3 regions of the Janthinobacterium sp. BHSEK genome follow, and region 2 is predicted to be linked to each of the others. Evidence: predicted binding sites of a transcription regulator. Region 2 holds the regulator's gene; each other region holds the start of a gene.

Region 1 (7,235 bases), on a different contig from region 2:
AGAAAACGCCCGGCGGACAGGGAGACGCCCATCCGAGTGGCCCGGGCGCTTCGCCCCGTTACTTCGACGCCAGCTTGAAGACCCACACGGAACCGCCTTGTTCCAGGAAGTTGACCTTCTTCGCCACTTCGCCGCCCCACAGCGGCACGGCGCCGCCCCAGCCGGAAACGACGGCCACGTATTGCGTGTCGCCATCCTGCCAGGTGACGGGCGGCGCCACGACGCCGGAACCCGTCTGGAATTTCCACAGTTCCTTGCCCGTCTTCGCGTCAACGGCTTTCAGGAAGCCTTCCGGCGTGCCGTAGAACACCAGGTTGCCGGCCGTACTCATCACCCCGCCCCACAGCGGCGCATTGTTCTTGATTTCCCAGACGATCTTGCCCGTCTTCGGATCGACGGCGCGCATGGCGCCGATGTAGTCGTCAAACAGAGGCTTGATGGTGAAACCGGCACCGAGGAAGGCGCCGCCCTTCTTGTAACTGATCGGCTCGTTCCAGATATCCATGCCCCATTCATTCGCCGGCACGTAGAACAGCTTGGTTTGCGGCGAGTAGGCCATCGGCATCTGGTTTTTTGCCCCGAGGAAAGCGGGCGCGGCAAACACGGTCGTGCCCTTCTTGCCTTCTTCTCCCTTGGTCGGGTCGCCAGGGCGGCCGGCGGGAATGAAGTTCGGCCGGCCCGTCTTCAGGTCGATGCTGCTGGCCCAGGTGATTTTCTTGACGAACGGAAAGGCGTTCTGCAGCTTGCCATTGGCCGCATCGATGACGTAGAAGAAACCGTTGCGGTCGGCCTTGCCGCCGTAGCGCTTGCCATCCATGTCGAAGGTGACGAACTCGTTGGCGCCGTCGAAATCCCAGGCGTCATTCGGCGTGTTCTGATACGCCCACTTGATCTGCCCCGTTTTCACGTCGAGCGCCACGGTGGACGACGAATACAGATTGTCGCCGGGACGCAAGTGGCTGTTCCATGGCGCCGGGTTGCCGGTGCCAAAGTAAGCGAGCTTGGTCTGCGGATCGTAAGTGCCGCCCATCCACGTCGAGGCGCCGCCCGTTTTCCACAGGTCGCCCGGCCAGGTCTTGTTCACGGTGCCGGACACACCGTTATCGATGGCCTTGCCATCCTTGTCGTAACGGTGGCCCATATGGCCTTCCACCGTGGGACGGCTCCACACGAGGTCGCCCGTCATCGGATTGCGCGCCTCGACCCGGCCGACGATGCCGAATTCCCCGCCCGACACGCCCGTCAGCAGCAAGCCTTCGGCGATCAGCGGCGCCGCCGTCATCGAGTAGCCGGCCGCATAGTCGTCGACCTTTTCCTTCCAGACGATCTTGCCCGTGTTCTGGTCCAGCGCCACCAGGTAGGCGTCCAGCGTGCCGAAGATCACCAGGTTGCCGTACAGGGCGGCGCCGCGGTTGACCACGTCGCAGCAGGGCATAATGCCGTCCGGCAAGCGATGCTCATATTTCCACAGCTTGGCGCCCGTTTTCAGGTCAACGGCAAAGATGCGCGAATACGATGCCGTGACGAACATCTTGCCGTTATGAATCAAGGGCTGCGATTCCTGGCCCCGCTGCTTTTCGCCGCCAAACGAGAACGACCAGGCCGGCACCAGCTTGGCCACGGTCTTGTCATTGATTTGCGTCAACGGCGAATAGCGCTGGCCCTGCGTGCCCATGCCGAACGACAGCACGCTGGACGGATTCTTCGCCGTGCTGTCGAGCATGGCGGTGGTGACATTGCCCACATCGGCCGCCTGGGCCAGCGACGCCAAGCCCAAACCGATGAGTATCCCCATTATTTTTTTCTGCACAATCATCTCCCTCTGTTTTATTAGTATGTGTGTCAAGTCTTGCGGTGCTCATGCGGCTGGGCATGCAACAGCGCACACTCTTCATCGGTGAACAGGCGTGAGCGCGTCAAGAAGCGCTTGCCCGTGCCGTTGTCGAGTGAAAACATGCCGCCATTGCCATCGACCACATCGATAATCAGCTGGGTATGCTCCCAGTACTCGAATTGCTCGAGTCCCATGTAGAACGGTGTGCCATTCAAATTGCCGAGATAAATGTCGGTGTCGCTGACATCGAACTCGCCCAGCGCATAGCACATGGGCGCACTGCCGTCGCAGCAGCCGCCGGACTGGAAAAACATCAGCGGGCCGTGACGCTGGCGCAACTTGTCCATCATTTCCAGCGCCGCATCGGTGGCGACCACCCTGGCAATTGCTGCACTCATGGCATCCCTTTCTGCGCGCCGCGCCTGGTTGAACAGGCGCGGCGCCTGTTGCCGGTTTAGAAGAAGCCCAGCGCTTTCGGGCTATAGCTCACCAGCAAGTTCTTCGTTTGCTGGTAGTGGCCGAGCATCATCTTGTGGTTTTCGCGGCCGATGCCCGATTGCTTGTAGCCGCCGAATGCGGCGTGGGCCGGATACAGGTGGTAGCAATTGGTCCACACGCGGCCCGCCTGGATGGCGCGGCCCATGCGGAAGGCGCGCGAACCGTCACGCGTCCACAGGCCGGCGCCCAGGCCGTACAAGGTGTCGTTGGCAATCGCCAGCGCGTCGGCCTCGTCCTTGAAGGTCGTCACGGAGACGACCGGTCCGAAAATTTCTTCCTGGAAGATGCGCATCTTGTTGTTGCCCTTGAACACGGTCGGACGCACGTAGTAGCCGCCTTCCAGGTCGCCCGCCTGCGTGTTGCGCTCGCCGCCGGCCAGCACTTCGGCGCCTTCCTGGCGGCCGATGTCGAGGTAGGACAGGATTTTTTCCAGCTGCTCCTGCGACGCCTGGGCGCCGATCATGGTGGAAGCATCGAGCGGGTTGCCCTGCTTGATCGCGGCCACGCGCTTCAGGGCCCGTTCGATGAATTTCTCGTAGATCGATTCCTGGATCAGCACGCGCGATGGGCAGGTGCACACCTCGCCTTGATTCAGCGCAAACATGGCAAAACCTTCCAGGCACTTGTCGAAATAATCATCATCGGCATCCATCACATCTGCAAAGAAGATGTTCGGCGATTTGCCGCCCAGCTCCAGGGTGACGGGAATCAGGTTTTGCGCGGCGTAGCCCATGATCAGGCGGCCCGTGCCCGTTTCGCCCGTGAAGGCGATCTTGGCGATGCGCTTGCTCGACGCCAGCGGCTTGCCCGCTTCCAGGCCGAAACCGTTGATGATGTTCAATACGCCGGGCGGCAGCAGGTCGCCGATCAGCTCGATCAACACCATGATGGAAGCAGGGGTTTGCTCGGCCGGTTTCAGGACGACGCAATTGCCGGCGGCCAGCGCTGGCGCCAGTTTCCACACGGCCATCAGGATCGGGAAATTCCATGGAATGATCTGGCCCACGACGCCCAGCGGCTCATGGTAGTGATAGGCATAGGTTTCCGCGTCGATTTGCGCGACGGAACCTTCCTGCGCGCGGATGCAGCCGGCGAAGTAGCGGAAATGGTCGATGGCCAGCGGAATGTCGGCATTCATCGTTTCACGGATCGGCTTGCCGTTGTCGATGGTTTCCGCCGTGGCGATCAGGCTCAGGTTCTGTTCGATGCGGTCGGCGATGCGGTTCAGGATATTGGCGCGCTCGGCAGGCGAAGTCTTGCCCCAGGCATCCTTGGCGGCATGGGCGGCATCCAGCGCCAGCTCGACGTCTTCCGTCGTGGAACGGGCGATTTCGCAAAACGGCAAGCCGGTGATCGGCGTAATGTTGGGAAAGTATTCACCTTTTACTGGTGCAACGAATTTGCCGCCGATGTAATTGTCATAGCGTTGTTTGAAGGGATTGGCTACGCCCAGTTTGCTGATGTCTGCGAGATTCATGTCGTCCTCTATCGGGTTAATTAGAATGGAGTTACTTAATTAAAATCAAACGTCCTGGTACAGATGGGGTGAGTACACGCAGTCTTCCGCAAATGCCGTGCCAGCTCGCCATCCCCCTACCCAACTTAGCGGGTTTTACCTCTGTTGCAAGGACCTGGTGGCGATATCGGCGGGTTCAATTGCTGCCGTAGCGCGCCATCGCCGCTGCACAATGGAACAGGTGTACCAGACTGGAACACCTGTTCCTGTACCGCTACCGAATCACCACGCCCCATGGCAATTCGCCGACGGCGATATCGGCCACCTTGCGCGCGCTGGCCGTATCGATGACGGAAATGCTGTTCGAGCGGCCATTGGCCACGTACAGCTTGGCCCCGTCGGGCGTGATGGCCATGTTCCACGGGCGCTTGCCAACGGGAATGGTGGCCGTCACCTGCTTGCTGGCCGTATCGATCACCATCACCGTGCCGTCCGTGCCGTTCGAGACATACACTTGCCTGCCGCCGGGATGGACGACGATGCCGTTGGCATTCTTGCCTGCTGGAATGGTGGCAATCGCCTGGCGCGCCGCCATGTCGATCACATATACGGCATTGACCAGTTCGCACGCCACGTAGGCGCGGCCCGAGTCCGGACTGAAACCGATGCCGCGCGGACGCAAGCCCACGGCGATGGACGCCACCTGGCGGCGTTGCGCCACATCGATGACATCGACTTGCTCGGCCTCTTCCGCACTGACCAGCAGCCAGCGCCCATCGGGGCTGAACACGGCATGCTCCGGGTTGCGTCCCTGCACCTTGATGTCGACGAGCAAGGTACCTGTATGGCCATCGAGCAAGGCCACGCTATTGTTTTCCTCGACGGCCACGGCCACGTAATGACCGTCATGCGAGGCGCTGACGCCTTCGGGCGACTTGCCCAGCGTCACCGTGCGCACGGGCGCGCCGGTCACGTTATCGATCAGCAGCAAGGCGCTGCTGGCGGCGTCCGTGACAAACAATTGCCGTCCGGTGGGATCGGCGGCGATGCCGCGCGGACGCTTGCCCGCCGCGATCTGGCGCACCACCTGGTCGGTCGCCGTGTCGATCACGCTCACGGTGCCCGACTTTTCATTGGGGACATAGGCAAAAGGAGCGGCCTGGAGGGCCGTGCTGAAGAGCGCAGGCAGCAGCCAGCACATCTGGCGCAAGCGCGGGAAGAAGTTGGGCATAATCACCTTTTCAATGGCAAAACACAGGAAAAGCGCGCGGTAGCGGCGCATCTGATAATTGCTGCATGCAAACGCCGTGCCACTGACACGCGTATAATTTCCGCCCACCAATGGAGACATGGCAGGCATATTGCTTGATACAACTAGGCAGACCTGTGCCGCGCACGCGCTCAAGCAGGCTTTTATTCACATTGGAGAATCCGCATGCAGCATCGTTTCCGCCTGAACACCATCGCCAGCCTGTTTGTCGCCGGCAGCGCCACCCTCGCCCCCCACGTCTTTGCAGCCGAGCCTGCTGGCTTGGCCGCCGGGCAACTCATGGAGACGGTGGTCATCAGCGGCAGCCGCATCGCCCATCCCAGCCAGGAAGTGCCGGCCTCGATCGACGTCGTCGACAGCGCCCGCATCCAGGAGGGCCAGATCCGCGTCAACGCCTCGGAAGCGCTGGCCGCCGTGCCTGGCCTGGTCGTGCAAAACCGCCAGAACTACGCGCAAGACTTGCAGATCTCGTCGCGCGGCTTCGGCGCCCGCTCGGCCTTCGGCGTGCGCGGCGTCAAGCTGATCAGCGATGGCATTCCCGCCAGCATGCCCGACGGGCAAGGCCAGGCCGCCACCTTCAACCTCGATACGGCCGAGCGCATCGAAGTGCTGCGCGGGCCGTTTTCCGCCATCTACGGCAACCACTCTGGCGGCGTGATCCAGCTGTTTTCCAAGGATGGGCAAAATCCCCCCTCCGTCGAACTGAACGTGACGGGCGGCAGCTACGGCACCAGCAAGGTGGACCTGTCGGCGCAAGGCCAGGCAGGCGGTATCGGTTACGTGCTCGACGGCTCGCGTTTCCGCACGGATGGCTTCCGCGACCACAGCGCCGCCACGCGCGAACAGGCGTTCGGCAAGATCACCGTCAAGCCCACTACGGACAGCAAACTGACCATCGTCGCCAACAGCCTGCACCAAGGCAATACGCAAGATCCGCTGGGCGCCACCTGGGCCACGTTTGCGCGCGATCCGCGCGCCGGCGAAATCGATGCGACGGACACGCAAAACCCGAAGCGCACCCTGGCCGAACGCTACAACACGCGCAAAAGCATCGACCACCAGCAAATCGGCGCCACCTATGAACAGTCGTTCGGCGATGACCGCCTGCACGTGACGGCCTACGGCGGCAACCGCGACGTGATCCAGTACCAGGCATTCACCAAGGGTTTCCAGGCGCCCGCCAGCCATTCGGGCGGCGTGGTCGACTTCCAGCGCCAGTTCTATGGCATCGACACCAATTGGCTGCACGTCAGCCAGTTGGCCGGCGGCAAGCTGAGCACCACCATCGGCATCGACTATGGCCGCTCCAGCGATGACCGCACCGGTTATGAAAATTACATCGGCAACACGTTTGGCGTGAAGGGCAAGCTGCGCCGCGACGAGCAGGATGTCGTCTCCAGCCTCGATCCGTATATCCAGGCGGAATGGCAGAGCGGGCCATGGATGCTGAGCGCAGGTTTGCGCTACAGCAAGATGAAAGTGTCGGTCAACGACCATTTCCTCGGCAATGGCGACGACAGCGGCAGCCTGGAATTCAGCCACACGACGCCGGTGCTGGGCCTGCTGTATAAACTGACGCCCAACGTCAACGTGTATGCCAGCGCCGCGCGCGGTTTCGAAGCACCCACCCTGAACGAACTGTTTTACTCGGGCACGGGCGGCGGCTTCAATTACCAGCTGAAACCGGCCACCAGCACCAACCTGGAAGCGGGTATCAAGGCCAGGATCAATCACAACACGCATGTGAACGCGGCCGTGTTCCAGATCAAGACCGACGACGAACTGGTGGTCGACAGTTCCAGCGGCGGGCGCACCAGCTACCGCAATGCGGGCAAGACCTTGCGCCAGGGCATGGAAGTGTCGCTCGACTCCAGCTTGCCATATGGTTTCACGACAAAAGTGGCGCTGACCAGCCTGCACGCCGTGTATGACCAGGCGTTTGGCAGCGTACGCGAAGGCAGCCGCTTGCCTGGCGTCCCCAGCGCCAACCTGTTTGCGGAACTGGCCTGGAAAGATACGCTGGACCGTTTCGGCGCGGCAGTGGAAAGCGTGGCCAGCAACCAGGTCTACGCGGAAGACAGCAACAGCGAAAAACCGGCGCCCGGCTACACGGTGTTCAATGCGCGCTTCAACGCCAAACAAAACGTAGGGAATTGGCGCTTCAAAGAGTTTGCCCG
Region 2 (7,235 bases):
TCCTGCGAGCGGCGCTTGGCGACGATGGTCAGCCAGCCCCGCACCATCTTCTGGCCGATGAACAGCAGCAAGATCAGCACGACCAGCGCCTTGCCGCCGGCCCAGGCCAGGGTTTCGGCCAGATTGTCCGAATCGCGCGTGAGGGCGGGAATGAGGATCAGCAGGGGCACCACGGCCAGGTCCTGGAACAGCAGAATGCCGATGATCTTGCGGCCGTGTTCGCTTTCCAGTTCCAGCCGCTCCGTGAGCATTTTCGAGACGATGGCCGTCGACGACATGGCCAGCGCACCGCCCAGGGCGAACGCGGCTTGCCAGCTCAGGTGGATGTAGGCGGACAGGTAGCGCCCGACGAACCAGCCGAAGACGACGGTGGCGATGATGGTGGTGACCACCTGCGCCATGCCAAGGCCGAAAACGATGCGCCGCATGGCGAGGAACTTGGGCAAAGAAAACTCGAGCCCGATGGAAAACATCAGGAAGACGACGCCGAACTCGGCCAGGGTGTGGCTGGCTTCGTTTTCCGCCGCCAGGCCCAGCGCATGGGGGCCGATGACGATGCCGACGGCCAGGTAGCCCAGCATGGGCGGCAAATGCAACATTCTGAAAGCGACCACGCCCAGCACGGCGCTGCCGAGTAACATCAGGGTCAGTTCAAGCGAGGAAAACATGGGTTGCCCGGTACGGTCAATGGAAATCGTTGTTTGTTGTGACTGGCAAGTTTTTTGCTTTCCTAATTCGTTTATACTTTGGGCATGAGTGTAACCCATGAAAAAACAATGCTGAAAGCTTTTGATCGAATTGACATGCAAGCGACGACCGAGCGCGCCGTCGCGCTGGCCCGCACCACCTTGCAGATCGAGTCCGACGCCATCGTTGCGCTGCACGCGCGCCTGGCCACGGACGACAGCGTGGGCCGCGCCGTGGCGCTGTTGCTGCAGTGCACGGGGCGTGTCGTCGTTTCCGGCATCGGCAAGTCCGGCCATATCGCGCGCAAGATTGCCGCCACCCTCGCTTCCACCGGCACGCCGGCCCTGTTCGTGCATCCGGCCGAAGCGGCCCATGGCGACCTGGGCATGGTCACGTCGGACGATGCTTTTATTGCCATCTCGTACTCGGGCGAATCGTCCGAGCTGATGGCCATCATGCCCGTCGTCAAGCGCATGGGCGGCGTGCTCATTTCCATGACGGGCAAGCCGAACTCCAGCCTGGCGCAGCTGGCCGACGTGCACCTGGATATTTCTGTTGAGAAAGAAGCCTGTCCGCTGAACCTGGCGCCGACGGCCAGCACCACCGTCACCCTGGCCCTGGGCGATGCGATCGCCGTGGCCTTGCTCGACTTGCGCGGCTTCAAGGAAGAAGATTTCGCCCGCTCGCACCCGGGCGGCGCCCTGGGCCGCCGCCTGCTCACGCACGTGCATGACGTCATGCGCAGCGGCGAACGGGTGCCGAAGGTGCCGGTGGAAGCCTCGCTGCTGCAGGCGCTGGAAGAGATGACGAAGAAGGGCATGGGCATGACGGCCGTCGTTGATGCGGACAACCGCCCCGTGGGCGTGTTTACGGATGGCGACTTGCGCCGCATGTTCGAGCGCGTGCAGGATTTCACGCAAGTGGCGATCCGCGACGTCATGCATGCGCAGCCGCGCAGCATCGCGCCCGAGCGCCTGGCCGTCGACGCCGTAGCCGTGATGGAGCAGTTCCGCATCAACCAGATGCTGGTCGTCGATGCCGACGGCAAGCTCGTGGGCGCGCTGCATATCCATGATCTGACGCAAGCGAAGGTGATCTGATGGAGAGCGTAGCGGACAACCTGGCGCGCGCGGCCAAGGTCAGACTGATGATCTTTGACGTCGATGGCGTGCTGACCGACGGCAGCCTGCATTTCGGCCCCGATGGCGAGATGATGAAAACGTTTAATGTGTATGATGGCCTGGGCATCAAGCTGCTGCAGGAATCGGGCGTGCAGACGGCCATCATCAGCGCGCGCCGCTCGGCCATCACGGCACGCCGGGCGCAAGACCTGGGCATTACCCATGTGCACCAGGGCGGTCACGACAAGCTGACGCCGTTTCGCGAGCTGCTGGCGCTGACGGGCTTGACGGAAGAACAATGCGGCTATATCGGCGACGACGTCATCGATGCGCCCATCCTGCGCCGCGTGGGCTTTGCCGTCAGCGTGCCGGGCGGGCGTCCGGAAGCGCAGGGCCTGGCGCACCATGTGACGCAGGCCGGCGGCGGCCGCGGCGCGGTGCGCGAGATCTGCGAATTCCTGCTGCGCGCCCAGGACAACTATGCGCGCGTCATGGCGCCGTTCCTGGAGTGAGGCGCGCCTTGCCGCCAGTGACCTTTGAAAGAGTGAAGCCCTATGCGTAAGCCAGGAGGCGCCCATCGCTGGCGCATGATTTTTACCGTGCTGGGCGCGGTCGTCGTCGCGCTGGGCAGCTTCTGGCTGCTCGAAGTGATGAACAAGAATGGCCAGGACATCAGGGCCAGCAAGCATCTGGACGAGCCCGACTATTTCATCACCAATTTCAGCCTGGTGCGCATGGATTTGACGGGTAAACCCAGCTATATCGTGTCGGGCACCAAGCTCACGCATTATCCGCTCGACGATTCGTCCGATATCGACCAGCCCTTCGTGCGCAAGCTGACGCCCGGCATGCCGCCGCTGAACATGAATGCGGAACTGGCGCATATCGACCAGGATAATACCCGGCTGCAACTGCACCGCAAGGTCGTGATCGATCGCGCGGCCAGTCCGAAGGCGCAGAACCTGACCGTGAGGACGGAAGCGCTGACGGTGTTTCCGGACGAGGAAAGAATGGAAACGGACGTGCCGGTCGATATCCTGACGGGTACTTCGCGCCTCAATGGCATCGGCATGAAGGCCAATAACGCCACCGGCGTGGTGGAAGTGCAAAATGCGCTGCGCATGGTACTCCCGCCGAAACCGCGCCCGGCCGCGGCGGCAAAATGACAGAATGAAACAAGGAAACCATACTATGAAGAACATCTTGCTGTTGAGCGTATTTTCTCTGGCCATGATGGGCGTGGCGCATGCCGAGAAGGCCGATTCCGAGAAGGAAGCCGTCATCACGGCGCGTAGCGGCCACGTCGATGACGTCAAGCAGATCCGTACCCTGACGGGCGACGTCGTGCTGGTCAAGGGCACCCTGACCATGAAGGCGGGCCGGGCCCTGATCACGGAAGACCCGCAAGGCTACCAGTTCATTACCTTCTGGGCCGATCCCGGCAAGCTGGCCACCTTCCGCCAGAAGCGCGATGGCGCGGGCGACCTGTGGGTCGAAGGCGAAGCGGAGCGCGTGGAATACGACAACAAGACGGAAGTGGTGAAACTGTTTTCCAGGGCCAAGCTGACGCGCCTGGAGGGCACGAAAGTGACCGACGTGGCCAATGGCGCCTTCATCTCGTATGACAGCCGCAAGGAAGTGTTTGCGATGGAAAATTCCAACAGCGGCACCAGCACCCCCGATGGCGGCAGCGTGCGCATGGTGATCCAGCCGAAGACCAAGGCGCCCGCGGCGGAGAAAGCGCCGGCCACGCCTGCGCCAGGAACGAAATAATGGACAATACTCGTTGCGGCAGTACCCTGATCGTTCGCGGGCTGCAAAAAACCTATGGCAAGCGGCAAGTCGTGCATGACGTCTCGCTGCAAGTCGAATGCGGCGAAGTGGTGGGGCTGCTGGGCCCGAACGGCGCCGGCAAGACCACGTCGTTCTACATGATCGTCGGCCTGGTGCCGTCCGATGGCGGCAGCATCGATATCAGCGGCGTGGACATTTCCAGCCTGCCGATCCACCGCCGCGCGCAGATGGGCCTGTCGTACCTGCCGCAGGAAGCGTCCGTGTTCCGCAAGCTGACGGTGGAAGACAATATCCGTGCCGTGCTGGAAATCCAGACCGTCGAAGGCCGCCCCCTGAAGAAGGCCGAGATCGAGGAGCGCCTGGATAAACTGCTGGCCGACCTGCAGATTGAAAAGCTGCGCGAGAACCAGGCCCTGTCCCTGTCGGGCGGCGAGCGCCGCCGCGTGGAAATCGCCCGCGCGCTGGCCACCGATCCCCGTTTCGTGCTGCTCGACGAGCCCTTCGCCGGCGTCGATCCGATCGCCGTCATCGAGATCCAGCGCATCGTGCGCTTCTTGAAGGAGCGCAATATCGGCGTGCTGATCACCGATCATAATGTGCGCGAGACGCTGGGTATTTGCGACCGTGCCTACATCATCAACCAGGGCTCGGTGCTGGCGTCGGGACGCCCCGACGACATCATCGCCAACGAGTCGGTACGCCGGGTCTATCTGGGCGAACACTTCCGCATGTGAGCCAATGAAACAATCATTGCAGCTGCGCACTTCGCAGCATCTGGCACTGACGCCGCAGTTGCAGCAATCGATACGCCTGTTGCAATTGTCTACCCTGGAATTGCACCAGGAACTCGAGCAGCTGCTGACGGACAATCCCTTGCTCGAGCGCCTCGACGATCCGCTCGACCGTTCGCTGCGCCTGCTGTCCGACGGGGCCTTGAGTTCCACGGCCGCGCCGGCCGAAGCGCCGCCCCAGCCGCCAGGCCAGGAGGCGCCCGCAGCGCCGGCCGAAGCGGAAACGTTTGACGGCGAGGGGGGCGACGGCGCGGCCGCCGCGGATGGCGGCGACAGCGACTGGAGCGAGGCGAGCCGGGGCAAGGCGCCCGACGACGAAGATTCCCGTCCGCAATTGGAGGCCCACCACTGCACCCTGCGCGAGCACCTGATGGAGCAGATGCGCGTGACGGTGCTCGAGTTGCGCGACCGTGCGCTGGTCGAGCTGATCATCGACGCGCTCGACGACAATGGCTATCTGGAAGAGTCGCTCGACGACATCCTGGCGCGCCTGCCGGAAGAGCTGGAAATCGACGCCGACGAGATGCGCACGGCCTTGTCGCTGCTGCAAAGTTTCGATCCGCCGGGCGTGGGCGCGCGCAATGCGTCCGAATGCCTGGCGCTGCAGATCAAGCGCTTGCCGCACGTCGCCATGGTGACGCGGCGCATGGCCCTCGTCATCGTGGAAAAGCACCTGGCCTGGTTTGCCCAGCGCGATTTCAACAAGCTGAAGAAAGCCCTCGATTGCGACGAGGAAGACTTGCGCGAGGCGCAGACGGTGATTCGCCAGTGCAATCCGCACCCGGGCGCCGTGTTCGCCTCGGACGTGTCCGACTATGTGGTGCCCGACGTCGTCGTCAAGCGCGCGCGCAATGGCTGGCAAGTCACCCTGAACAACGACGTCATGCCGCGCCTGCGCGTCAACGCCATGTACGCCAACCTGCTCAAGCAGGGCAAGGGCGAGGGCGCCATGGGCGCACAGTTGCAGGAAGCCAAGTGGCTGATCAAGAATATGCGCCAGCGCTTCGACACGATCCTGCGCGTGGCGCAGGCGATAGTAGAAAGGCAAAAGAACTTTTTCTCGCATGGGGCCGTTGCCATGCGCCCCCTTGTGCTCCGTGAAATAGCTGATACACTGGGTTTACACGAGAGTACTATCTCGCGGGTAACAACTCAAAAGTACATGCTGACCCCGCACGGCATGTTCGAGTTGAAATATTTCTTTGGTAGCCACGTCGCCACCGAAGCGGGGGGCGAAGCGTCATCGACGGCGATACGGGCATTGATCGTGCAACTGACAGGAGCAGAAGACCCTAAAAATCCTTTATCCGACAGTAAGATTGCGGACATGCTGGGGGAACAAGGCATGGTGATTGCGCGACGTACTGTTGCCAAATACCGGGAAGCATTGAAAATTCCGCCAGTGAGCCTGCGTAAGTGTTTGTAAGTTTTTTTCGGTTCCTCTGCGGGCCGGATAGGATGGACCGCACGAACCCGATCATCTTTAGGAGTGTGTATGAATCTCACCATCAGCGGACATCATCTCGAAGTGACACCAGCCATCCGTGAATACGTACAAACGAAGCTGGAGCGCGTGAAACGTCATTTCGATCAAGTCATCGATATCGCCGTGATTCTGACCGTGGATAACCTCAAAGAGAAAGAAAAACGTCAAAAGGCCGAAGTCAACCTGCGTCTGAGTGGCAAAACCGTCTATGTGGAAAGCCTGGCGCAAGACCTGTATGCCGCGATCGATGCCCTGATCGACAAGCTCGATAGGCAAGTGATGAAATACAAAACCAAAGTGCAAGGGCACGGTAAAGAGGCGATCAAGCATCTGCCAGACAACTCGGAAGAAGAATTCGCCGCCGCCTAAGCGGCCTGCGACTTTCAACCGGTTGTGATCAACTAAGGGCGCACATTGCGCCCTTTTTTGCGCCCGTCCCTGTCGAACGCAATGTTCCCCGCGCAGGGGCTAGAATGTTGGCACTTTCACTTCTTTCCATCCTGCCATGAGCGACTTCGTCCAGACCTCCATCCGCCACCGCACGGGGCACATCGTGCTCGACCGTCCGAAAGCCTTGAATTCCCTGTCGCTGGAGATGGTGCGGGCCCTGAGCGCGGCCTTGCTGGCCTGGCGCGACGACCCGCAGGTGGACGCCGTGGTGATCCGCTCCAGCAGCGAGAAAGCCCTGTGCGCCGGCGGCGACATCCGTTTCTTTTACGATGCGGGCCTGGCCACGCCGCAAGGCGGCAGCGCCCAGCTGGAAGATTTCTTTACAGAAGAATATGCTTTAAATCATCTGATTCACTTCTACCCGAAACCGTATATCGCCGTGATGGACGGCGTGGTGATGGGCGGCGGCATGGGCGTGGCGCAAGCGGGGCCCGGCAACCGCCTGCGCATCGTCACAGGCCGCACGCGCATGGCCATGCCGGAAGTCAATATCGGCCTGTTCCCCGACGTGGGCGGCAGTTACTTTCTTTCCCGCCTGGCGGGCCGGCTGGGCCTGTACCTGGGCTTGACGGGCTTGACGATCAACGCGGCCGACGCCCTGTACACGGGCCTGGCCGATGTGTATCTGCCCGAGGCGCAGATGGGGGCGTTGCTGGCCCTGTTCGAGTCCACGCCGGGCGAGGCCTTGCCGGTCGCCATCAAGGCGCTGGCGGCGCCCTTCCAGGCCGAGGCGGGCGCTTCCCCCCTGGCCGCGGCGCGCGCGGCGCTGGACCGCCACTTCAGCGCGGGTTCGGTGGCGGCCATCATGACCTCGCTGGCGCAGGACGACAGCGCGTTCGCCGCGAAGGCCCTGGCGGCCATGCGCTTGCGTTCGCCCTTGATGATGTGCGTGACCCTGGAGTTGCT
Region 3 (7,235 bases), on a different contig from region 2:
CCGTCGACCATCATGGGCTGCCAGCTGTGCGCGGGCGCGGCCGCCACGGAAGCCTTGAAAATTCTGTTAAAACGCGGCAAGGTGATGGCGGCGCCGCACGGCATGCATTTCGACGCCTACCGCAACAAGCTCGTGCATACATGGCGTCCCGGCGGCAACCGCCATCCGCTGCAACGGCTGACCATGGCCATCATCAAGCGGCGCCGCGCCGCACAGGGGGCATAAATGGCGCAAGCATTGCTGAACGATCCCGTGCTGGAAGACATCCTCGAGCAGGCGCGCTGGGCGCCCAGCGGCGACAACACGCAGCCTTGGCGCTTTGAAGTCGTGGACCAGCGGCACGTGGTCGTGCATGGCTTCGATACGCGCAGCCACTGCGTGTACGACCTCGACGGCCATCCCAGTCAGCTGTCCTTGGGCGCCTTGCTCGAAAGCATGGCCCTGGCGGCCAGCTGCCACGGCTTGCGCATGGAGGCGCGCCGGCGCACGGCCATGCCCGAGACCCTGCCCACCTTCGACGTACGGCTGGTCGACAGCCCCGGCATGCTGCCCGATGCGCTGGCGGCCTTCCTGCCCCGGCGCAGCGTGCAGCGGCGCCGGCTCAGCACGCGCAGCTTGCGCGCCAGCGAAAAGGCGGCGCTGGCGGCCAGCTTGCCGCCGGGCTACGGCGTGCAGTGGTGCGAAGGTGCGCGCGCGCGCCTGGCCTGTGCACGTCTGATGTTCGACAATGCGAAGCTGCGCCTGACCATGCCCGAAGCGCACAAGGTGCACCGCGACGTGATCGAATGGGGCGCGCGCTTCAGTGCCGACCGCATCCCGGAGCAGGCGCTCGGTGTCGATGCCATGACGGCGCGGCTGATGCGCTGGGTCATGCATAGCTGGCGCCGCGTGGATTTTTTCAATACCTGGCTGGGCGGCACTATTGCCCCCCGGCTGCAGATGGACTTGCTGCCGGGGCTGTATTGTGCCGCGCATTTCGTGTTGCTGGCCGATGCGCCGCCGCGCCATATCGACGATTACGTGGCGGCCGGCCGCGCCATGCAGCGCTTCTGGCTGACGGCCACGCAGCTGGGCCTGCAATTGCAGCCGGAATTGACGCCGCTGATCTTTGCCCGCTACGTGCGCGAACGGCGCACCTTTTCACGCACCGATGGCATGCAGGACATGGCGCAGGAACTGGCCGTGCAATGCCAGGCCGTGCTGGGAGCGGCGGCGGTCGAGCGGGCCGTGTTCCTCGGGCGCATAGGCGCGGGGCCGGCGGCGAGTGCGCGTTCGCTGCGCCGGCCGCTGCAAGACTTGCTGGTGGCGCCCACGGCTGGGCCGTGAGGCGTGCTTCCTGCGCGGTCAGCGCCGCCGCCGTGGCGCCAGGGCAGCCAGCGCCGCCAGGCCCGCCGCCAGCAACGGCAAGGTGCCCGGTAGGGGCATCGGCGTGACCGCCGGCACATACGCCAGTTCGGAGCTGTTGAGCATGTTCAACACCAGGGTATAGCTGCCCGCCACCAGGTTGTCCGTGACGGCGCCATACTGCCCGCCGCACGTCGTGCCGATGCCCGTGCCCGTGGGCGCGCCGCAGCCGCTGGGGTCGTACGTGAACATGCTGCCGCTGGTCAGCGGCGTTTGCGCGTATCCTGTGTTGAGGTTGGCGGCGTCGGCCAGTTCGGTGCCGCCCAGGATGCCGGAGCCCAGGCTGCCGTCGGGGGCCCAGTTGAAGACGATCTGGCCATGTTCATCGATGATGGTAAACGTCATCGCCATATTCGTCGTGGCCGCCGAGCCTGTGCCGGCCAGGGCGTCCAGGTACAACTGCATGAAGGGCAGGGCCTGGAAGTCGAAGGCCAGGGTCGCGCCCGGTTGGCCGACGACGAAATTGACGGTCATCGCGGTGCTGGAACCGTTGCGTCCCGAGGCGTCGGCGCTGCCGCCGCCCGTGAGGAAGGTTTCCGCCGCATTCACGGTATGCGTGCTGGTCGAACCCGGTGGAAAGGGCGGGATTTGCGAGGTGACGATCTGCGCCTCGCCGCGCGCATACGAGGCATTGCCCATGCCTTGCTGCGTAAAGTCGTTTTCTCCCTTGGTCACGGCGCCGCGTGTCGCTTGCGGCGCGTCGATCTCGTTGCTGCCGCCGTGGATGATGCTGCTGCCATTGAGCGTGGCGGTGGTGCGCGACAGGTCGATATTGCTGAGCAGGGAGACGGAGCCGGAGGGATTGCTGATGACCAGGCCAAAGACGCTGGTGTACGAATAGCCATAGGCGGCGGCGCTGGCAGTGCCGCTGCTGGCCAGCAACAGCAAGGCCAGCAGGGCCGTTGGCAAGCGGGTACAAGAAAATATAGTCATGAAAATCCTCATCTGCCGGTCGGCCGCGTTGTAAGGAAAGCCGACAGGCTTGCCACATAAAAAAAGGCGAGGAGACTCCCTCGCCTGTAAATCCCCCTGTTGCCTGTTTCAGGCGGCAAGCTTGCGGCGGCGGGCATAGCCCAGGCCAGCCAGGCCCAGACCCAGCAGTGCAAGAGTGCCAGGTTCCGGCACCGCCTGTTTCACCAGGTCCACGCTTTCCACCGCATTCAAGGTCAAGGTGTAGTTGCCGGTCGCGAGGGCATTGCTGACGGAACTGAAGTTGCCGCCGCAAGCCGTACCCACGCCTGTGCCCGTGGGTGTGCCGCAACCGGTGGGGTCATACGTAAACAGGTTGCCGCGCGTCAGGAAGTTGGTCGCCAGGCTGGTGTTCAGGTTGGCCGCATCGGCCGATTCCGTGCCACCGAAGATGCCGGAGCCGATAACGCCATCGGGTGTCCAGTTGAAGACAGTCGCGCCGGTCGAGTCGGTGATGGTGATGGTCATCACCAGGTTGGCCGTCGCGGTGGACAGCTGGCCCACTGTGCTTTGCAGGAAGACTTGCATGAATGGCGACGAGAAGAAGTCAAAGCTCAGCGTTGCCGTGGGGGAACCGACGACGAAGTTGACGGAGAAGCCCGTGGTCGAACCGTTGCGCCCGGACGCATCGGCCGTGCCGGCAGGATCATCCAGATGGGCTTCGGCCACGTTCACCGCCTGCGTGGAGGTGGAGCCGGGCGGGAACGAGGGGAACTGCGTGCTGACGATCTGCGCGTCGCCGCGCGAAAAGTTGCCCGTGGCACCTTGTTGCGTGAAGTCGTTCTCGCCCTTGGTCACGGCACCGACGGCGGCGCGGGGCGAGTCGAGCAGGCCGGGACCACCATTGATGACGCTGACGCCATTCAGGGTGGCCGTGGCGCGCGAGATCGTGGTGCTGTTCAGGGCGGTGATGGAACCCGTGGCGGCGGCGATCTGCAGGCCGAAGATATTGTTGTAGGCATAGCCGTAGGCGCCCGCTTGTGCGCTACCGGCCGCGCACAGCATGGCCAGTGTCGCTGCCGCTGGGAGCAGTTTCAGTTTAGAAAGTTTCATGTCATTCACCTCGTGGTTGAGTGAGTCTGGAAGTCTTGCCTGAGTCCTGTCGGCAGGTGCTCATGGCCAGACTTAAGCGACTTCCATGCCAACGCATGAGGTTCTTTTGAAATCAAGGACTTGGCGTGCTTTTGTTGACGCAGTGCAGGTGTTGCCGGACGCGTTGTAAGAAAAACCGACGCTGCCGCTCAAGGCTGCTCGTCTTGCGGCAAGGAGCCCAGCAGGGCGTGCAGGTGGGACAGCAGGCGTTGCCCTGGCACATAGTCGCGCATGGCCGTGGCCAGTTGGCGCGCCGCCAGTCTGGCGCGGCCATCGTCGAGCATGCGCGTGGCGGCATGGCGCAGGGTGGTTTCCTGGAAGCGGTCGGCGCGCAGCAGCAGGCCGGCGCCGGCGCCGGCGATGCCGTGCATGTTGAGGAATTGATCGAGGTTGCCGGCGATGCCGATGACGGGCACGCCTGCCGTCAGCGCCTGCTGGCTGGTGGGGCTGCCGCCGTTGCAGATCACCAGGCTGGCGCGGCGGGCGGCCGCGTCGCCCGGCAAAAAGGGGGCGACATAGGCATTCGGCGGCACGGCATCGACGCGGATGGTGCCGGCCGTGGCCGCCAGCACGGTGACGGGCAGGGGCGCCAGCGCGCGCAGCACGCGCGGCAGCAGCTGCCCCTGGCCCGAGCTGCCGAGGGTGACATAGATGATCGGGCGTCCGCTGCTCAGTTCAGGGCGCTGCCACCAGGCCGGCAAGTCGAGCGGCGGCGCCCAGATGACGGGGCCCAGGTAGTCGTGCGTGGACGGCATGCCGTGCGGCGGGAACAGTTGCGGAATATCCGCGTACAAGGTGCGGTCGGCATCCGTGTAGATGCGCCGCAGGTCGCTGCCCAGCGAGGGCAAGCCATGGCGGCGGCGCACGCGGTTCAGGGGCACGGCATGCGAGGCGAAGGCCAGCGGCCGGATCAGGCGGAACAGGGGATCGGCCAGCCAGATGGGCAGCATGCCGGTCAGGGGCAGGCTGGGCACCGTGTAGTGCTGGCGCACCCAGGGACTCCAGTAGGCGTTGCTGATGGTAATGTAGGGAATGCGCTGCAGGCGCGCGCTGACGGACAGCGACAGGCGGAAGTCGCCGATCACGAGATCGGGCTGGACGGCATTGAGCAGGCGCAAATCGTCTTCCACGTACGCGTGCAGGGTGCTTTCCGTGTAGACGGGCTTGCCGTGGGCCAGCGCTTGCAGGAATTGCAGCGACGAAATGCTGTCGATGCGCCAGCGCCGGAAGGGGACTTGCTTGAAACAAAAGTCATAGCCGTCGGCGCAGGCAAAATGCACCTCATAGGCGTCCTCGTCCAGGTCCTGGGCCAGGCTCAGGGGACGGCCAACATGGGCCAGGGTCACTGCCTCGGCCATGAATAAGATTTTCTTGCGCGCCATCGTGTGGGGATCGCTTGCACTCGTACCGTAGGGGATGCTCTCCAATTGGAGCGGCGCCGCGCCGTTTAGTTCCCGAGGCATGCCACAGGCGGGCGCCGGGCATTTGCCGCATCGGCTACAGTGGGACAAAAGGAGGCTACCATGCAGCCACGATTCCGTCATGCCCCGCTGCGTGCGCACAGCACGCCCGAACCCGATATGCCGCCACCGCCGGAAGGCGATCCCCTCACGCCGCCGCCGGAGCAGCCGCCGCACATCGACCCTGTGCCGGTCGAGGAACCGACGCCGCCGCCGCCGCCCGTCAAGATGGGCTGAACGGCAGGCTGCGTGCCGCGTCTGCTGCCGACGTGTGGTTTATTTCCAGTCGGAAATGGAACACTTGCGCGGCGGTATAGCCACGCCATTTAAACAACAAAAATCTCAATAAATGTTGCCGAGTGGATACAAATCAAGCTTGAACTGTCGAGTGTCATGCGGCCGTCACGATTCTGTTCTTATAATGAGACATCATAAAAATTCTTGTACAGGAGACCATCATGGGCAATTCCTTGCATAACAAAATCTACCTGGGCCGTCGCCCTGTGCTCACCAGCAAGAACCTCGCCGCGCTGGCGCTGGCGGGCGCCGTGGCCGGCTGCGGCCTGGCCTGGCTGCTGCTGCGCAGCTACAAATAAGCGTCTTCTCGTCCGTGTTTCAGCCGCCTGGCCGCATGGCGGGCGGCGGTAGATTCACGTTGCCTGTTGCCGATGCGCAGCGGGGCGCGTACCATGGGGGCCGAACACCTGGCCTTTTATGGAAAAGTAATGAAGAACGAGAAATTAACAACCGATGAATATGACGCGCTGGAGCAAGTTGCACGCGGCATCAAGACCGAGCGCCCGAGCGCCTGCGTTGCCCGCAATGCCAAGCGCCTGTCGGGCCTGAAGCTGCTCAGCTATGCGCGCGATGGCCGTCTGTCCATCACGGATAAGGCGCAGCAACTGCTGTTCCTGCGCCGCTGCATCATGGGCTTGCGCGCCGTGGCCGCCGATCCGCTGACCAAGCTGGACACGGAAGTGGCATACTTCCTGGGCAAGAAAGCCCACATCGTGGCGCGCGCCGAAGGCGAGGGCCACGACATTTCCGACAAGGGCCGCGAATCGCTGGCCGACATCGACAACCTGGGACTGTAACAGCCTGTCCCGGCAACCGGCCCCTGGGGCCGGTTTTCACATCCCCCTCACTTTTATTTCCCCTTTGGAGAACACTTTGGACAGCGCGATGAACTGGTCGGCCCACGAACTGACGATGACGGTCCTGATGACGCCCGATATGGCCAACTTTTCCGGTAACGTGCACGGCGGCACCATCCTGAAATACCTCGACAGCGTCGCCTACGCCTGCGCCAGCCGCTATTCGGGCAGCTATGTGGTGACCTTGTCCGTGGACCAGGTGATGTTTTTGCAGCCTATCCACGTGGGCGAGCTGGTGACGTTCCTGGCCTCGATCAATTACACGGGCACGACGTCGATGGAAGTGGGCATCCGCGTGGTGACGGAAAACATCCAGCAGCGCCTGGTGCGCCACGCCAACAGCTGCTATTTCACCATGGTGGCCGTGGACGCCAACCGCAAGCCCGTGGCCGTGCCGCCGCTGGCGCTGGAAACGCCGGAGCAGCAGCTGCGCTTCGAGCAGGCCAAGCTGCGCAAGCTGTCGCGCCAGAAGGTGTCGAAGAAATAAAGCGTTGCGGGCATAAAAAAACGGCCGCCAGAGTGATCTGGTGGCCGTTTTTTTATTGCTTGCCGCCCGTTGGCGGCATGGCGCCGTGATTAACGGTCGCCGTAGCTGCGGCGTGCGCCGTCGGTGCTGCGCGGGTTCGAACCCTTGTAGCCGCCGCCGGTGCTAGGAGCGCCGTCTTTACGCGGTGCGCCTGGCTTGCTGAACGTGCGTTGGCCTGGCTTCGCGCCGCCACGGTTGTCGCCTGGTTTCCAGCCGCCTGGACGGGCGCTCGAACGTGGTGCCGATGCCGTTTTCTTTGGCTCGAAACCTTCGATGACATTGACCGGGATCAATTGCTTGGTGAAGCGTTCGATGCGCTTGACGTTCATGCCTTCAGCGTGGTTCACCAGCGAGATGGCCAGGCCATTGCGGCCAGCGCGGCCGGTACGGCCGATGCGGTGGACGTAGTCTTCCGGGAACTTCGGCAGATCGTAGTTGAACACGTGGGTGATCGTCGGCACGTCGATGCCGCGGGCGGCAACGTCGGTGGCGACCAGCACTTTGACCTGGCCGCGGCGCATGCCGTCCAGGGTGCGGTTGCGCGCGCCCTGATGCATGTCGCCGTGCAAGGCGGCAGCCGAGAAACCGGCGATGTTCAGACGGTCGGCGATGGTGTCGGCGTCACGCTTG

Evidence for each region. Region 2 encodes sigma-54, which starts transcription at its own class of promoters, with help from an activator protein. Its sites were predicted from a motif close to TGGCANGNAANCTGCTTT; they were not measured.
Region 1: the regulator sigma-54 is predicted to act here: its motif matches at 3,895-3,912, upstream of adh (aldehyde dehydrogenase).
Region 3: the regulator sigma-54 is predicted to act here: its motif matches at 3,500-3,517, upstream of AC0V2Y_RS11970 (EDSAP-1 family PEP-CTERM protein).

Annotation. Positions count from the first base shown of each region.
Region 1 covers NZ_JBWBYV010000094.1:8,123-15,357, reverse strand. The annotation lists gene AC0V2Y_RS25790 (PQQ-dependent methanol/ethanol family dehydrogenase) at 59-1,795, opposite strand; gene AC0V2Y_RS25785 (DUF779 domain-containing protein) at 1,843-2,232, opposite strand; gene adh (aldehyde dehydrogenase) at 2,289-3,809, opposite strand; gene AC0V2Y_RS25775 (beta-propeller fold lactonase family protein) at 4,063-5,019, opposite strand; gene AC0V2Y_RS25770 (TonB-dependent receptor family protein) at 5,224-7,235, shown strand, end outside.
Region 2 covers NZ_JBWBYV010000018.1:107,073-114,307, reverse strand. The annotation lists gene AC0V2Y_RS08900 (cation:proton antiporter domain-containing protein) at 1-668, opposite strand, end outside; gene AC0V2Y_RS08895 (KpsF/GutQ family sugar-phosphate isomerase) at 777-1,787, shown strand; gene AC0V2Y_RS08890 (KdsC family phosphatase) at 1,787-2,320, shown strand; gene lptC (LPS export ABC transporter periplasmic protein LptC) at 2,363-2,974, shown strand; gene lptA (lipopolysaccharide transport periplasmic protein LptA) at 3,000-3,581, shown strand; gene lptB (LPS export ABC transporter ATP-binding protein) at 3,581-4,336, shown strand; gene AC0V2Y_RS08870 (RNA polymerase factor sigma-54) at 4,341-5,819, shown strand; gene hpf (ribosome hibernation-promoting factor, HPF/YfiA family) at 5,889-6,248, shown strand; gene AC0V2Y_RS08860 (enoyl-CoA hydratase/isomerase family protein) at 6,385-7,235, shown strand, end outside.
Region 3 covers NZ_JBWBYV010000030.1:95,099-102,333, forward strand. The annotation lists gene AC0V2Y_RS11955 (ThiF family adenylyltransferase) at 1-225, shown strand, start outside; gene AC0V2Y_RS11960 (nitroreductase family protein) at 226-1,326, shown strand; gene AC0V2Y_RS11965 (EDSAP-1 family PEP-CTERM protein) at 1,345-2,337, opposite strand; gene AC0V2Y_RS11970 (EDSAP-1 family PEP-CTERM protein) at 2,446-3,426, opposite strand; gene AC0V2Y_RS11975 (nucleotide disphospho-sugar-binding domain-containing protein) at 3,615-4,823, opposite strand; gene AC0V2Y_RS11980 (hypothetical protein) at 4,989-5,162, shown strand; gene AC0V2Y_RS11985 (hypothetical protein) at 5,384-5,521, shown strand; gene AC0V2Y_RS11990 (hypothetical protein) at 5,651-6,019, shown strand; gene AC0V2Y_RS11995 (acyl-CoA thioesterase) at 6,108-6,566, shown strand; gene AC0V2Y_RS12000 (DEAD/DEAH box helicase) at 6,656-7,235, opposite strand, start outside.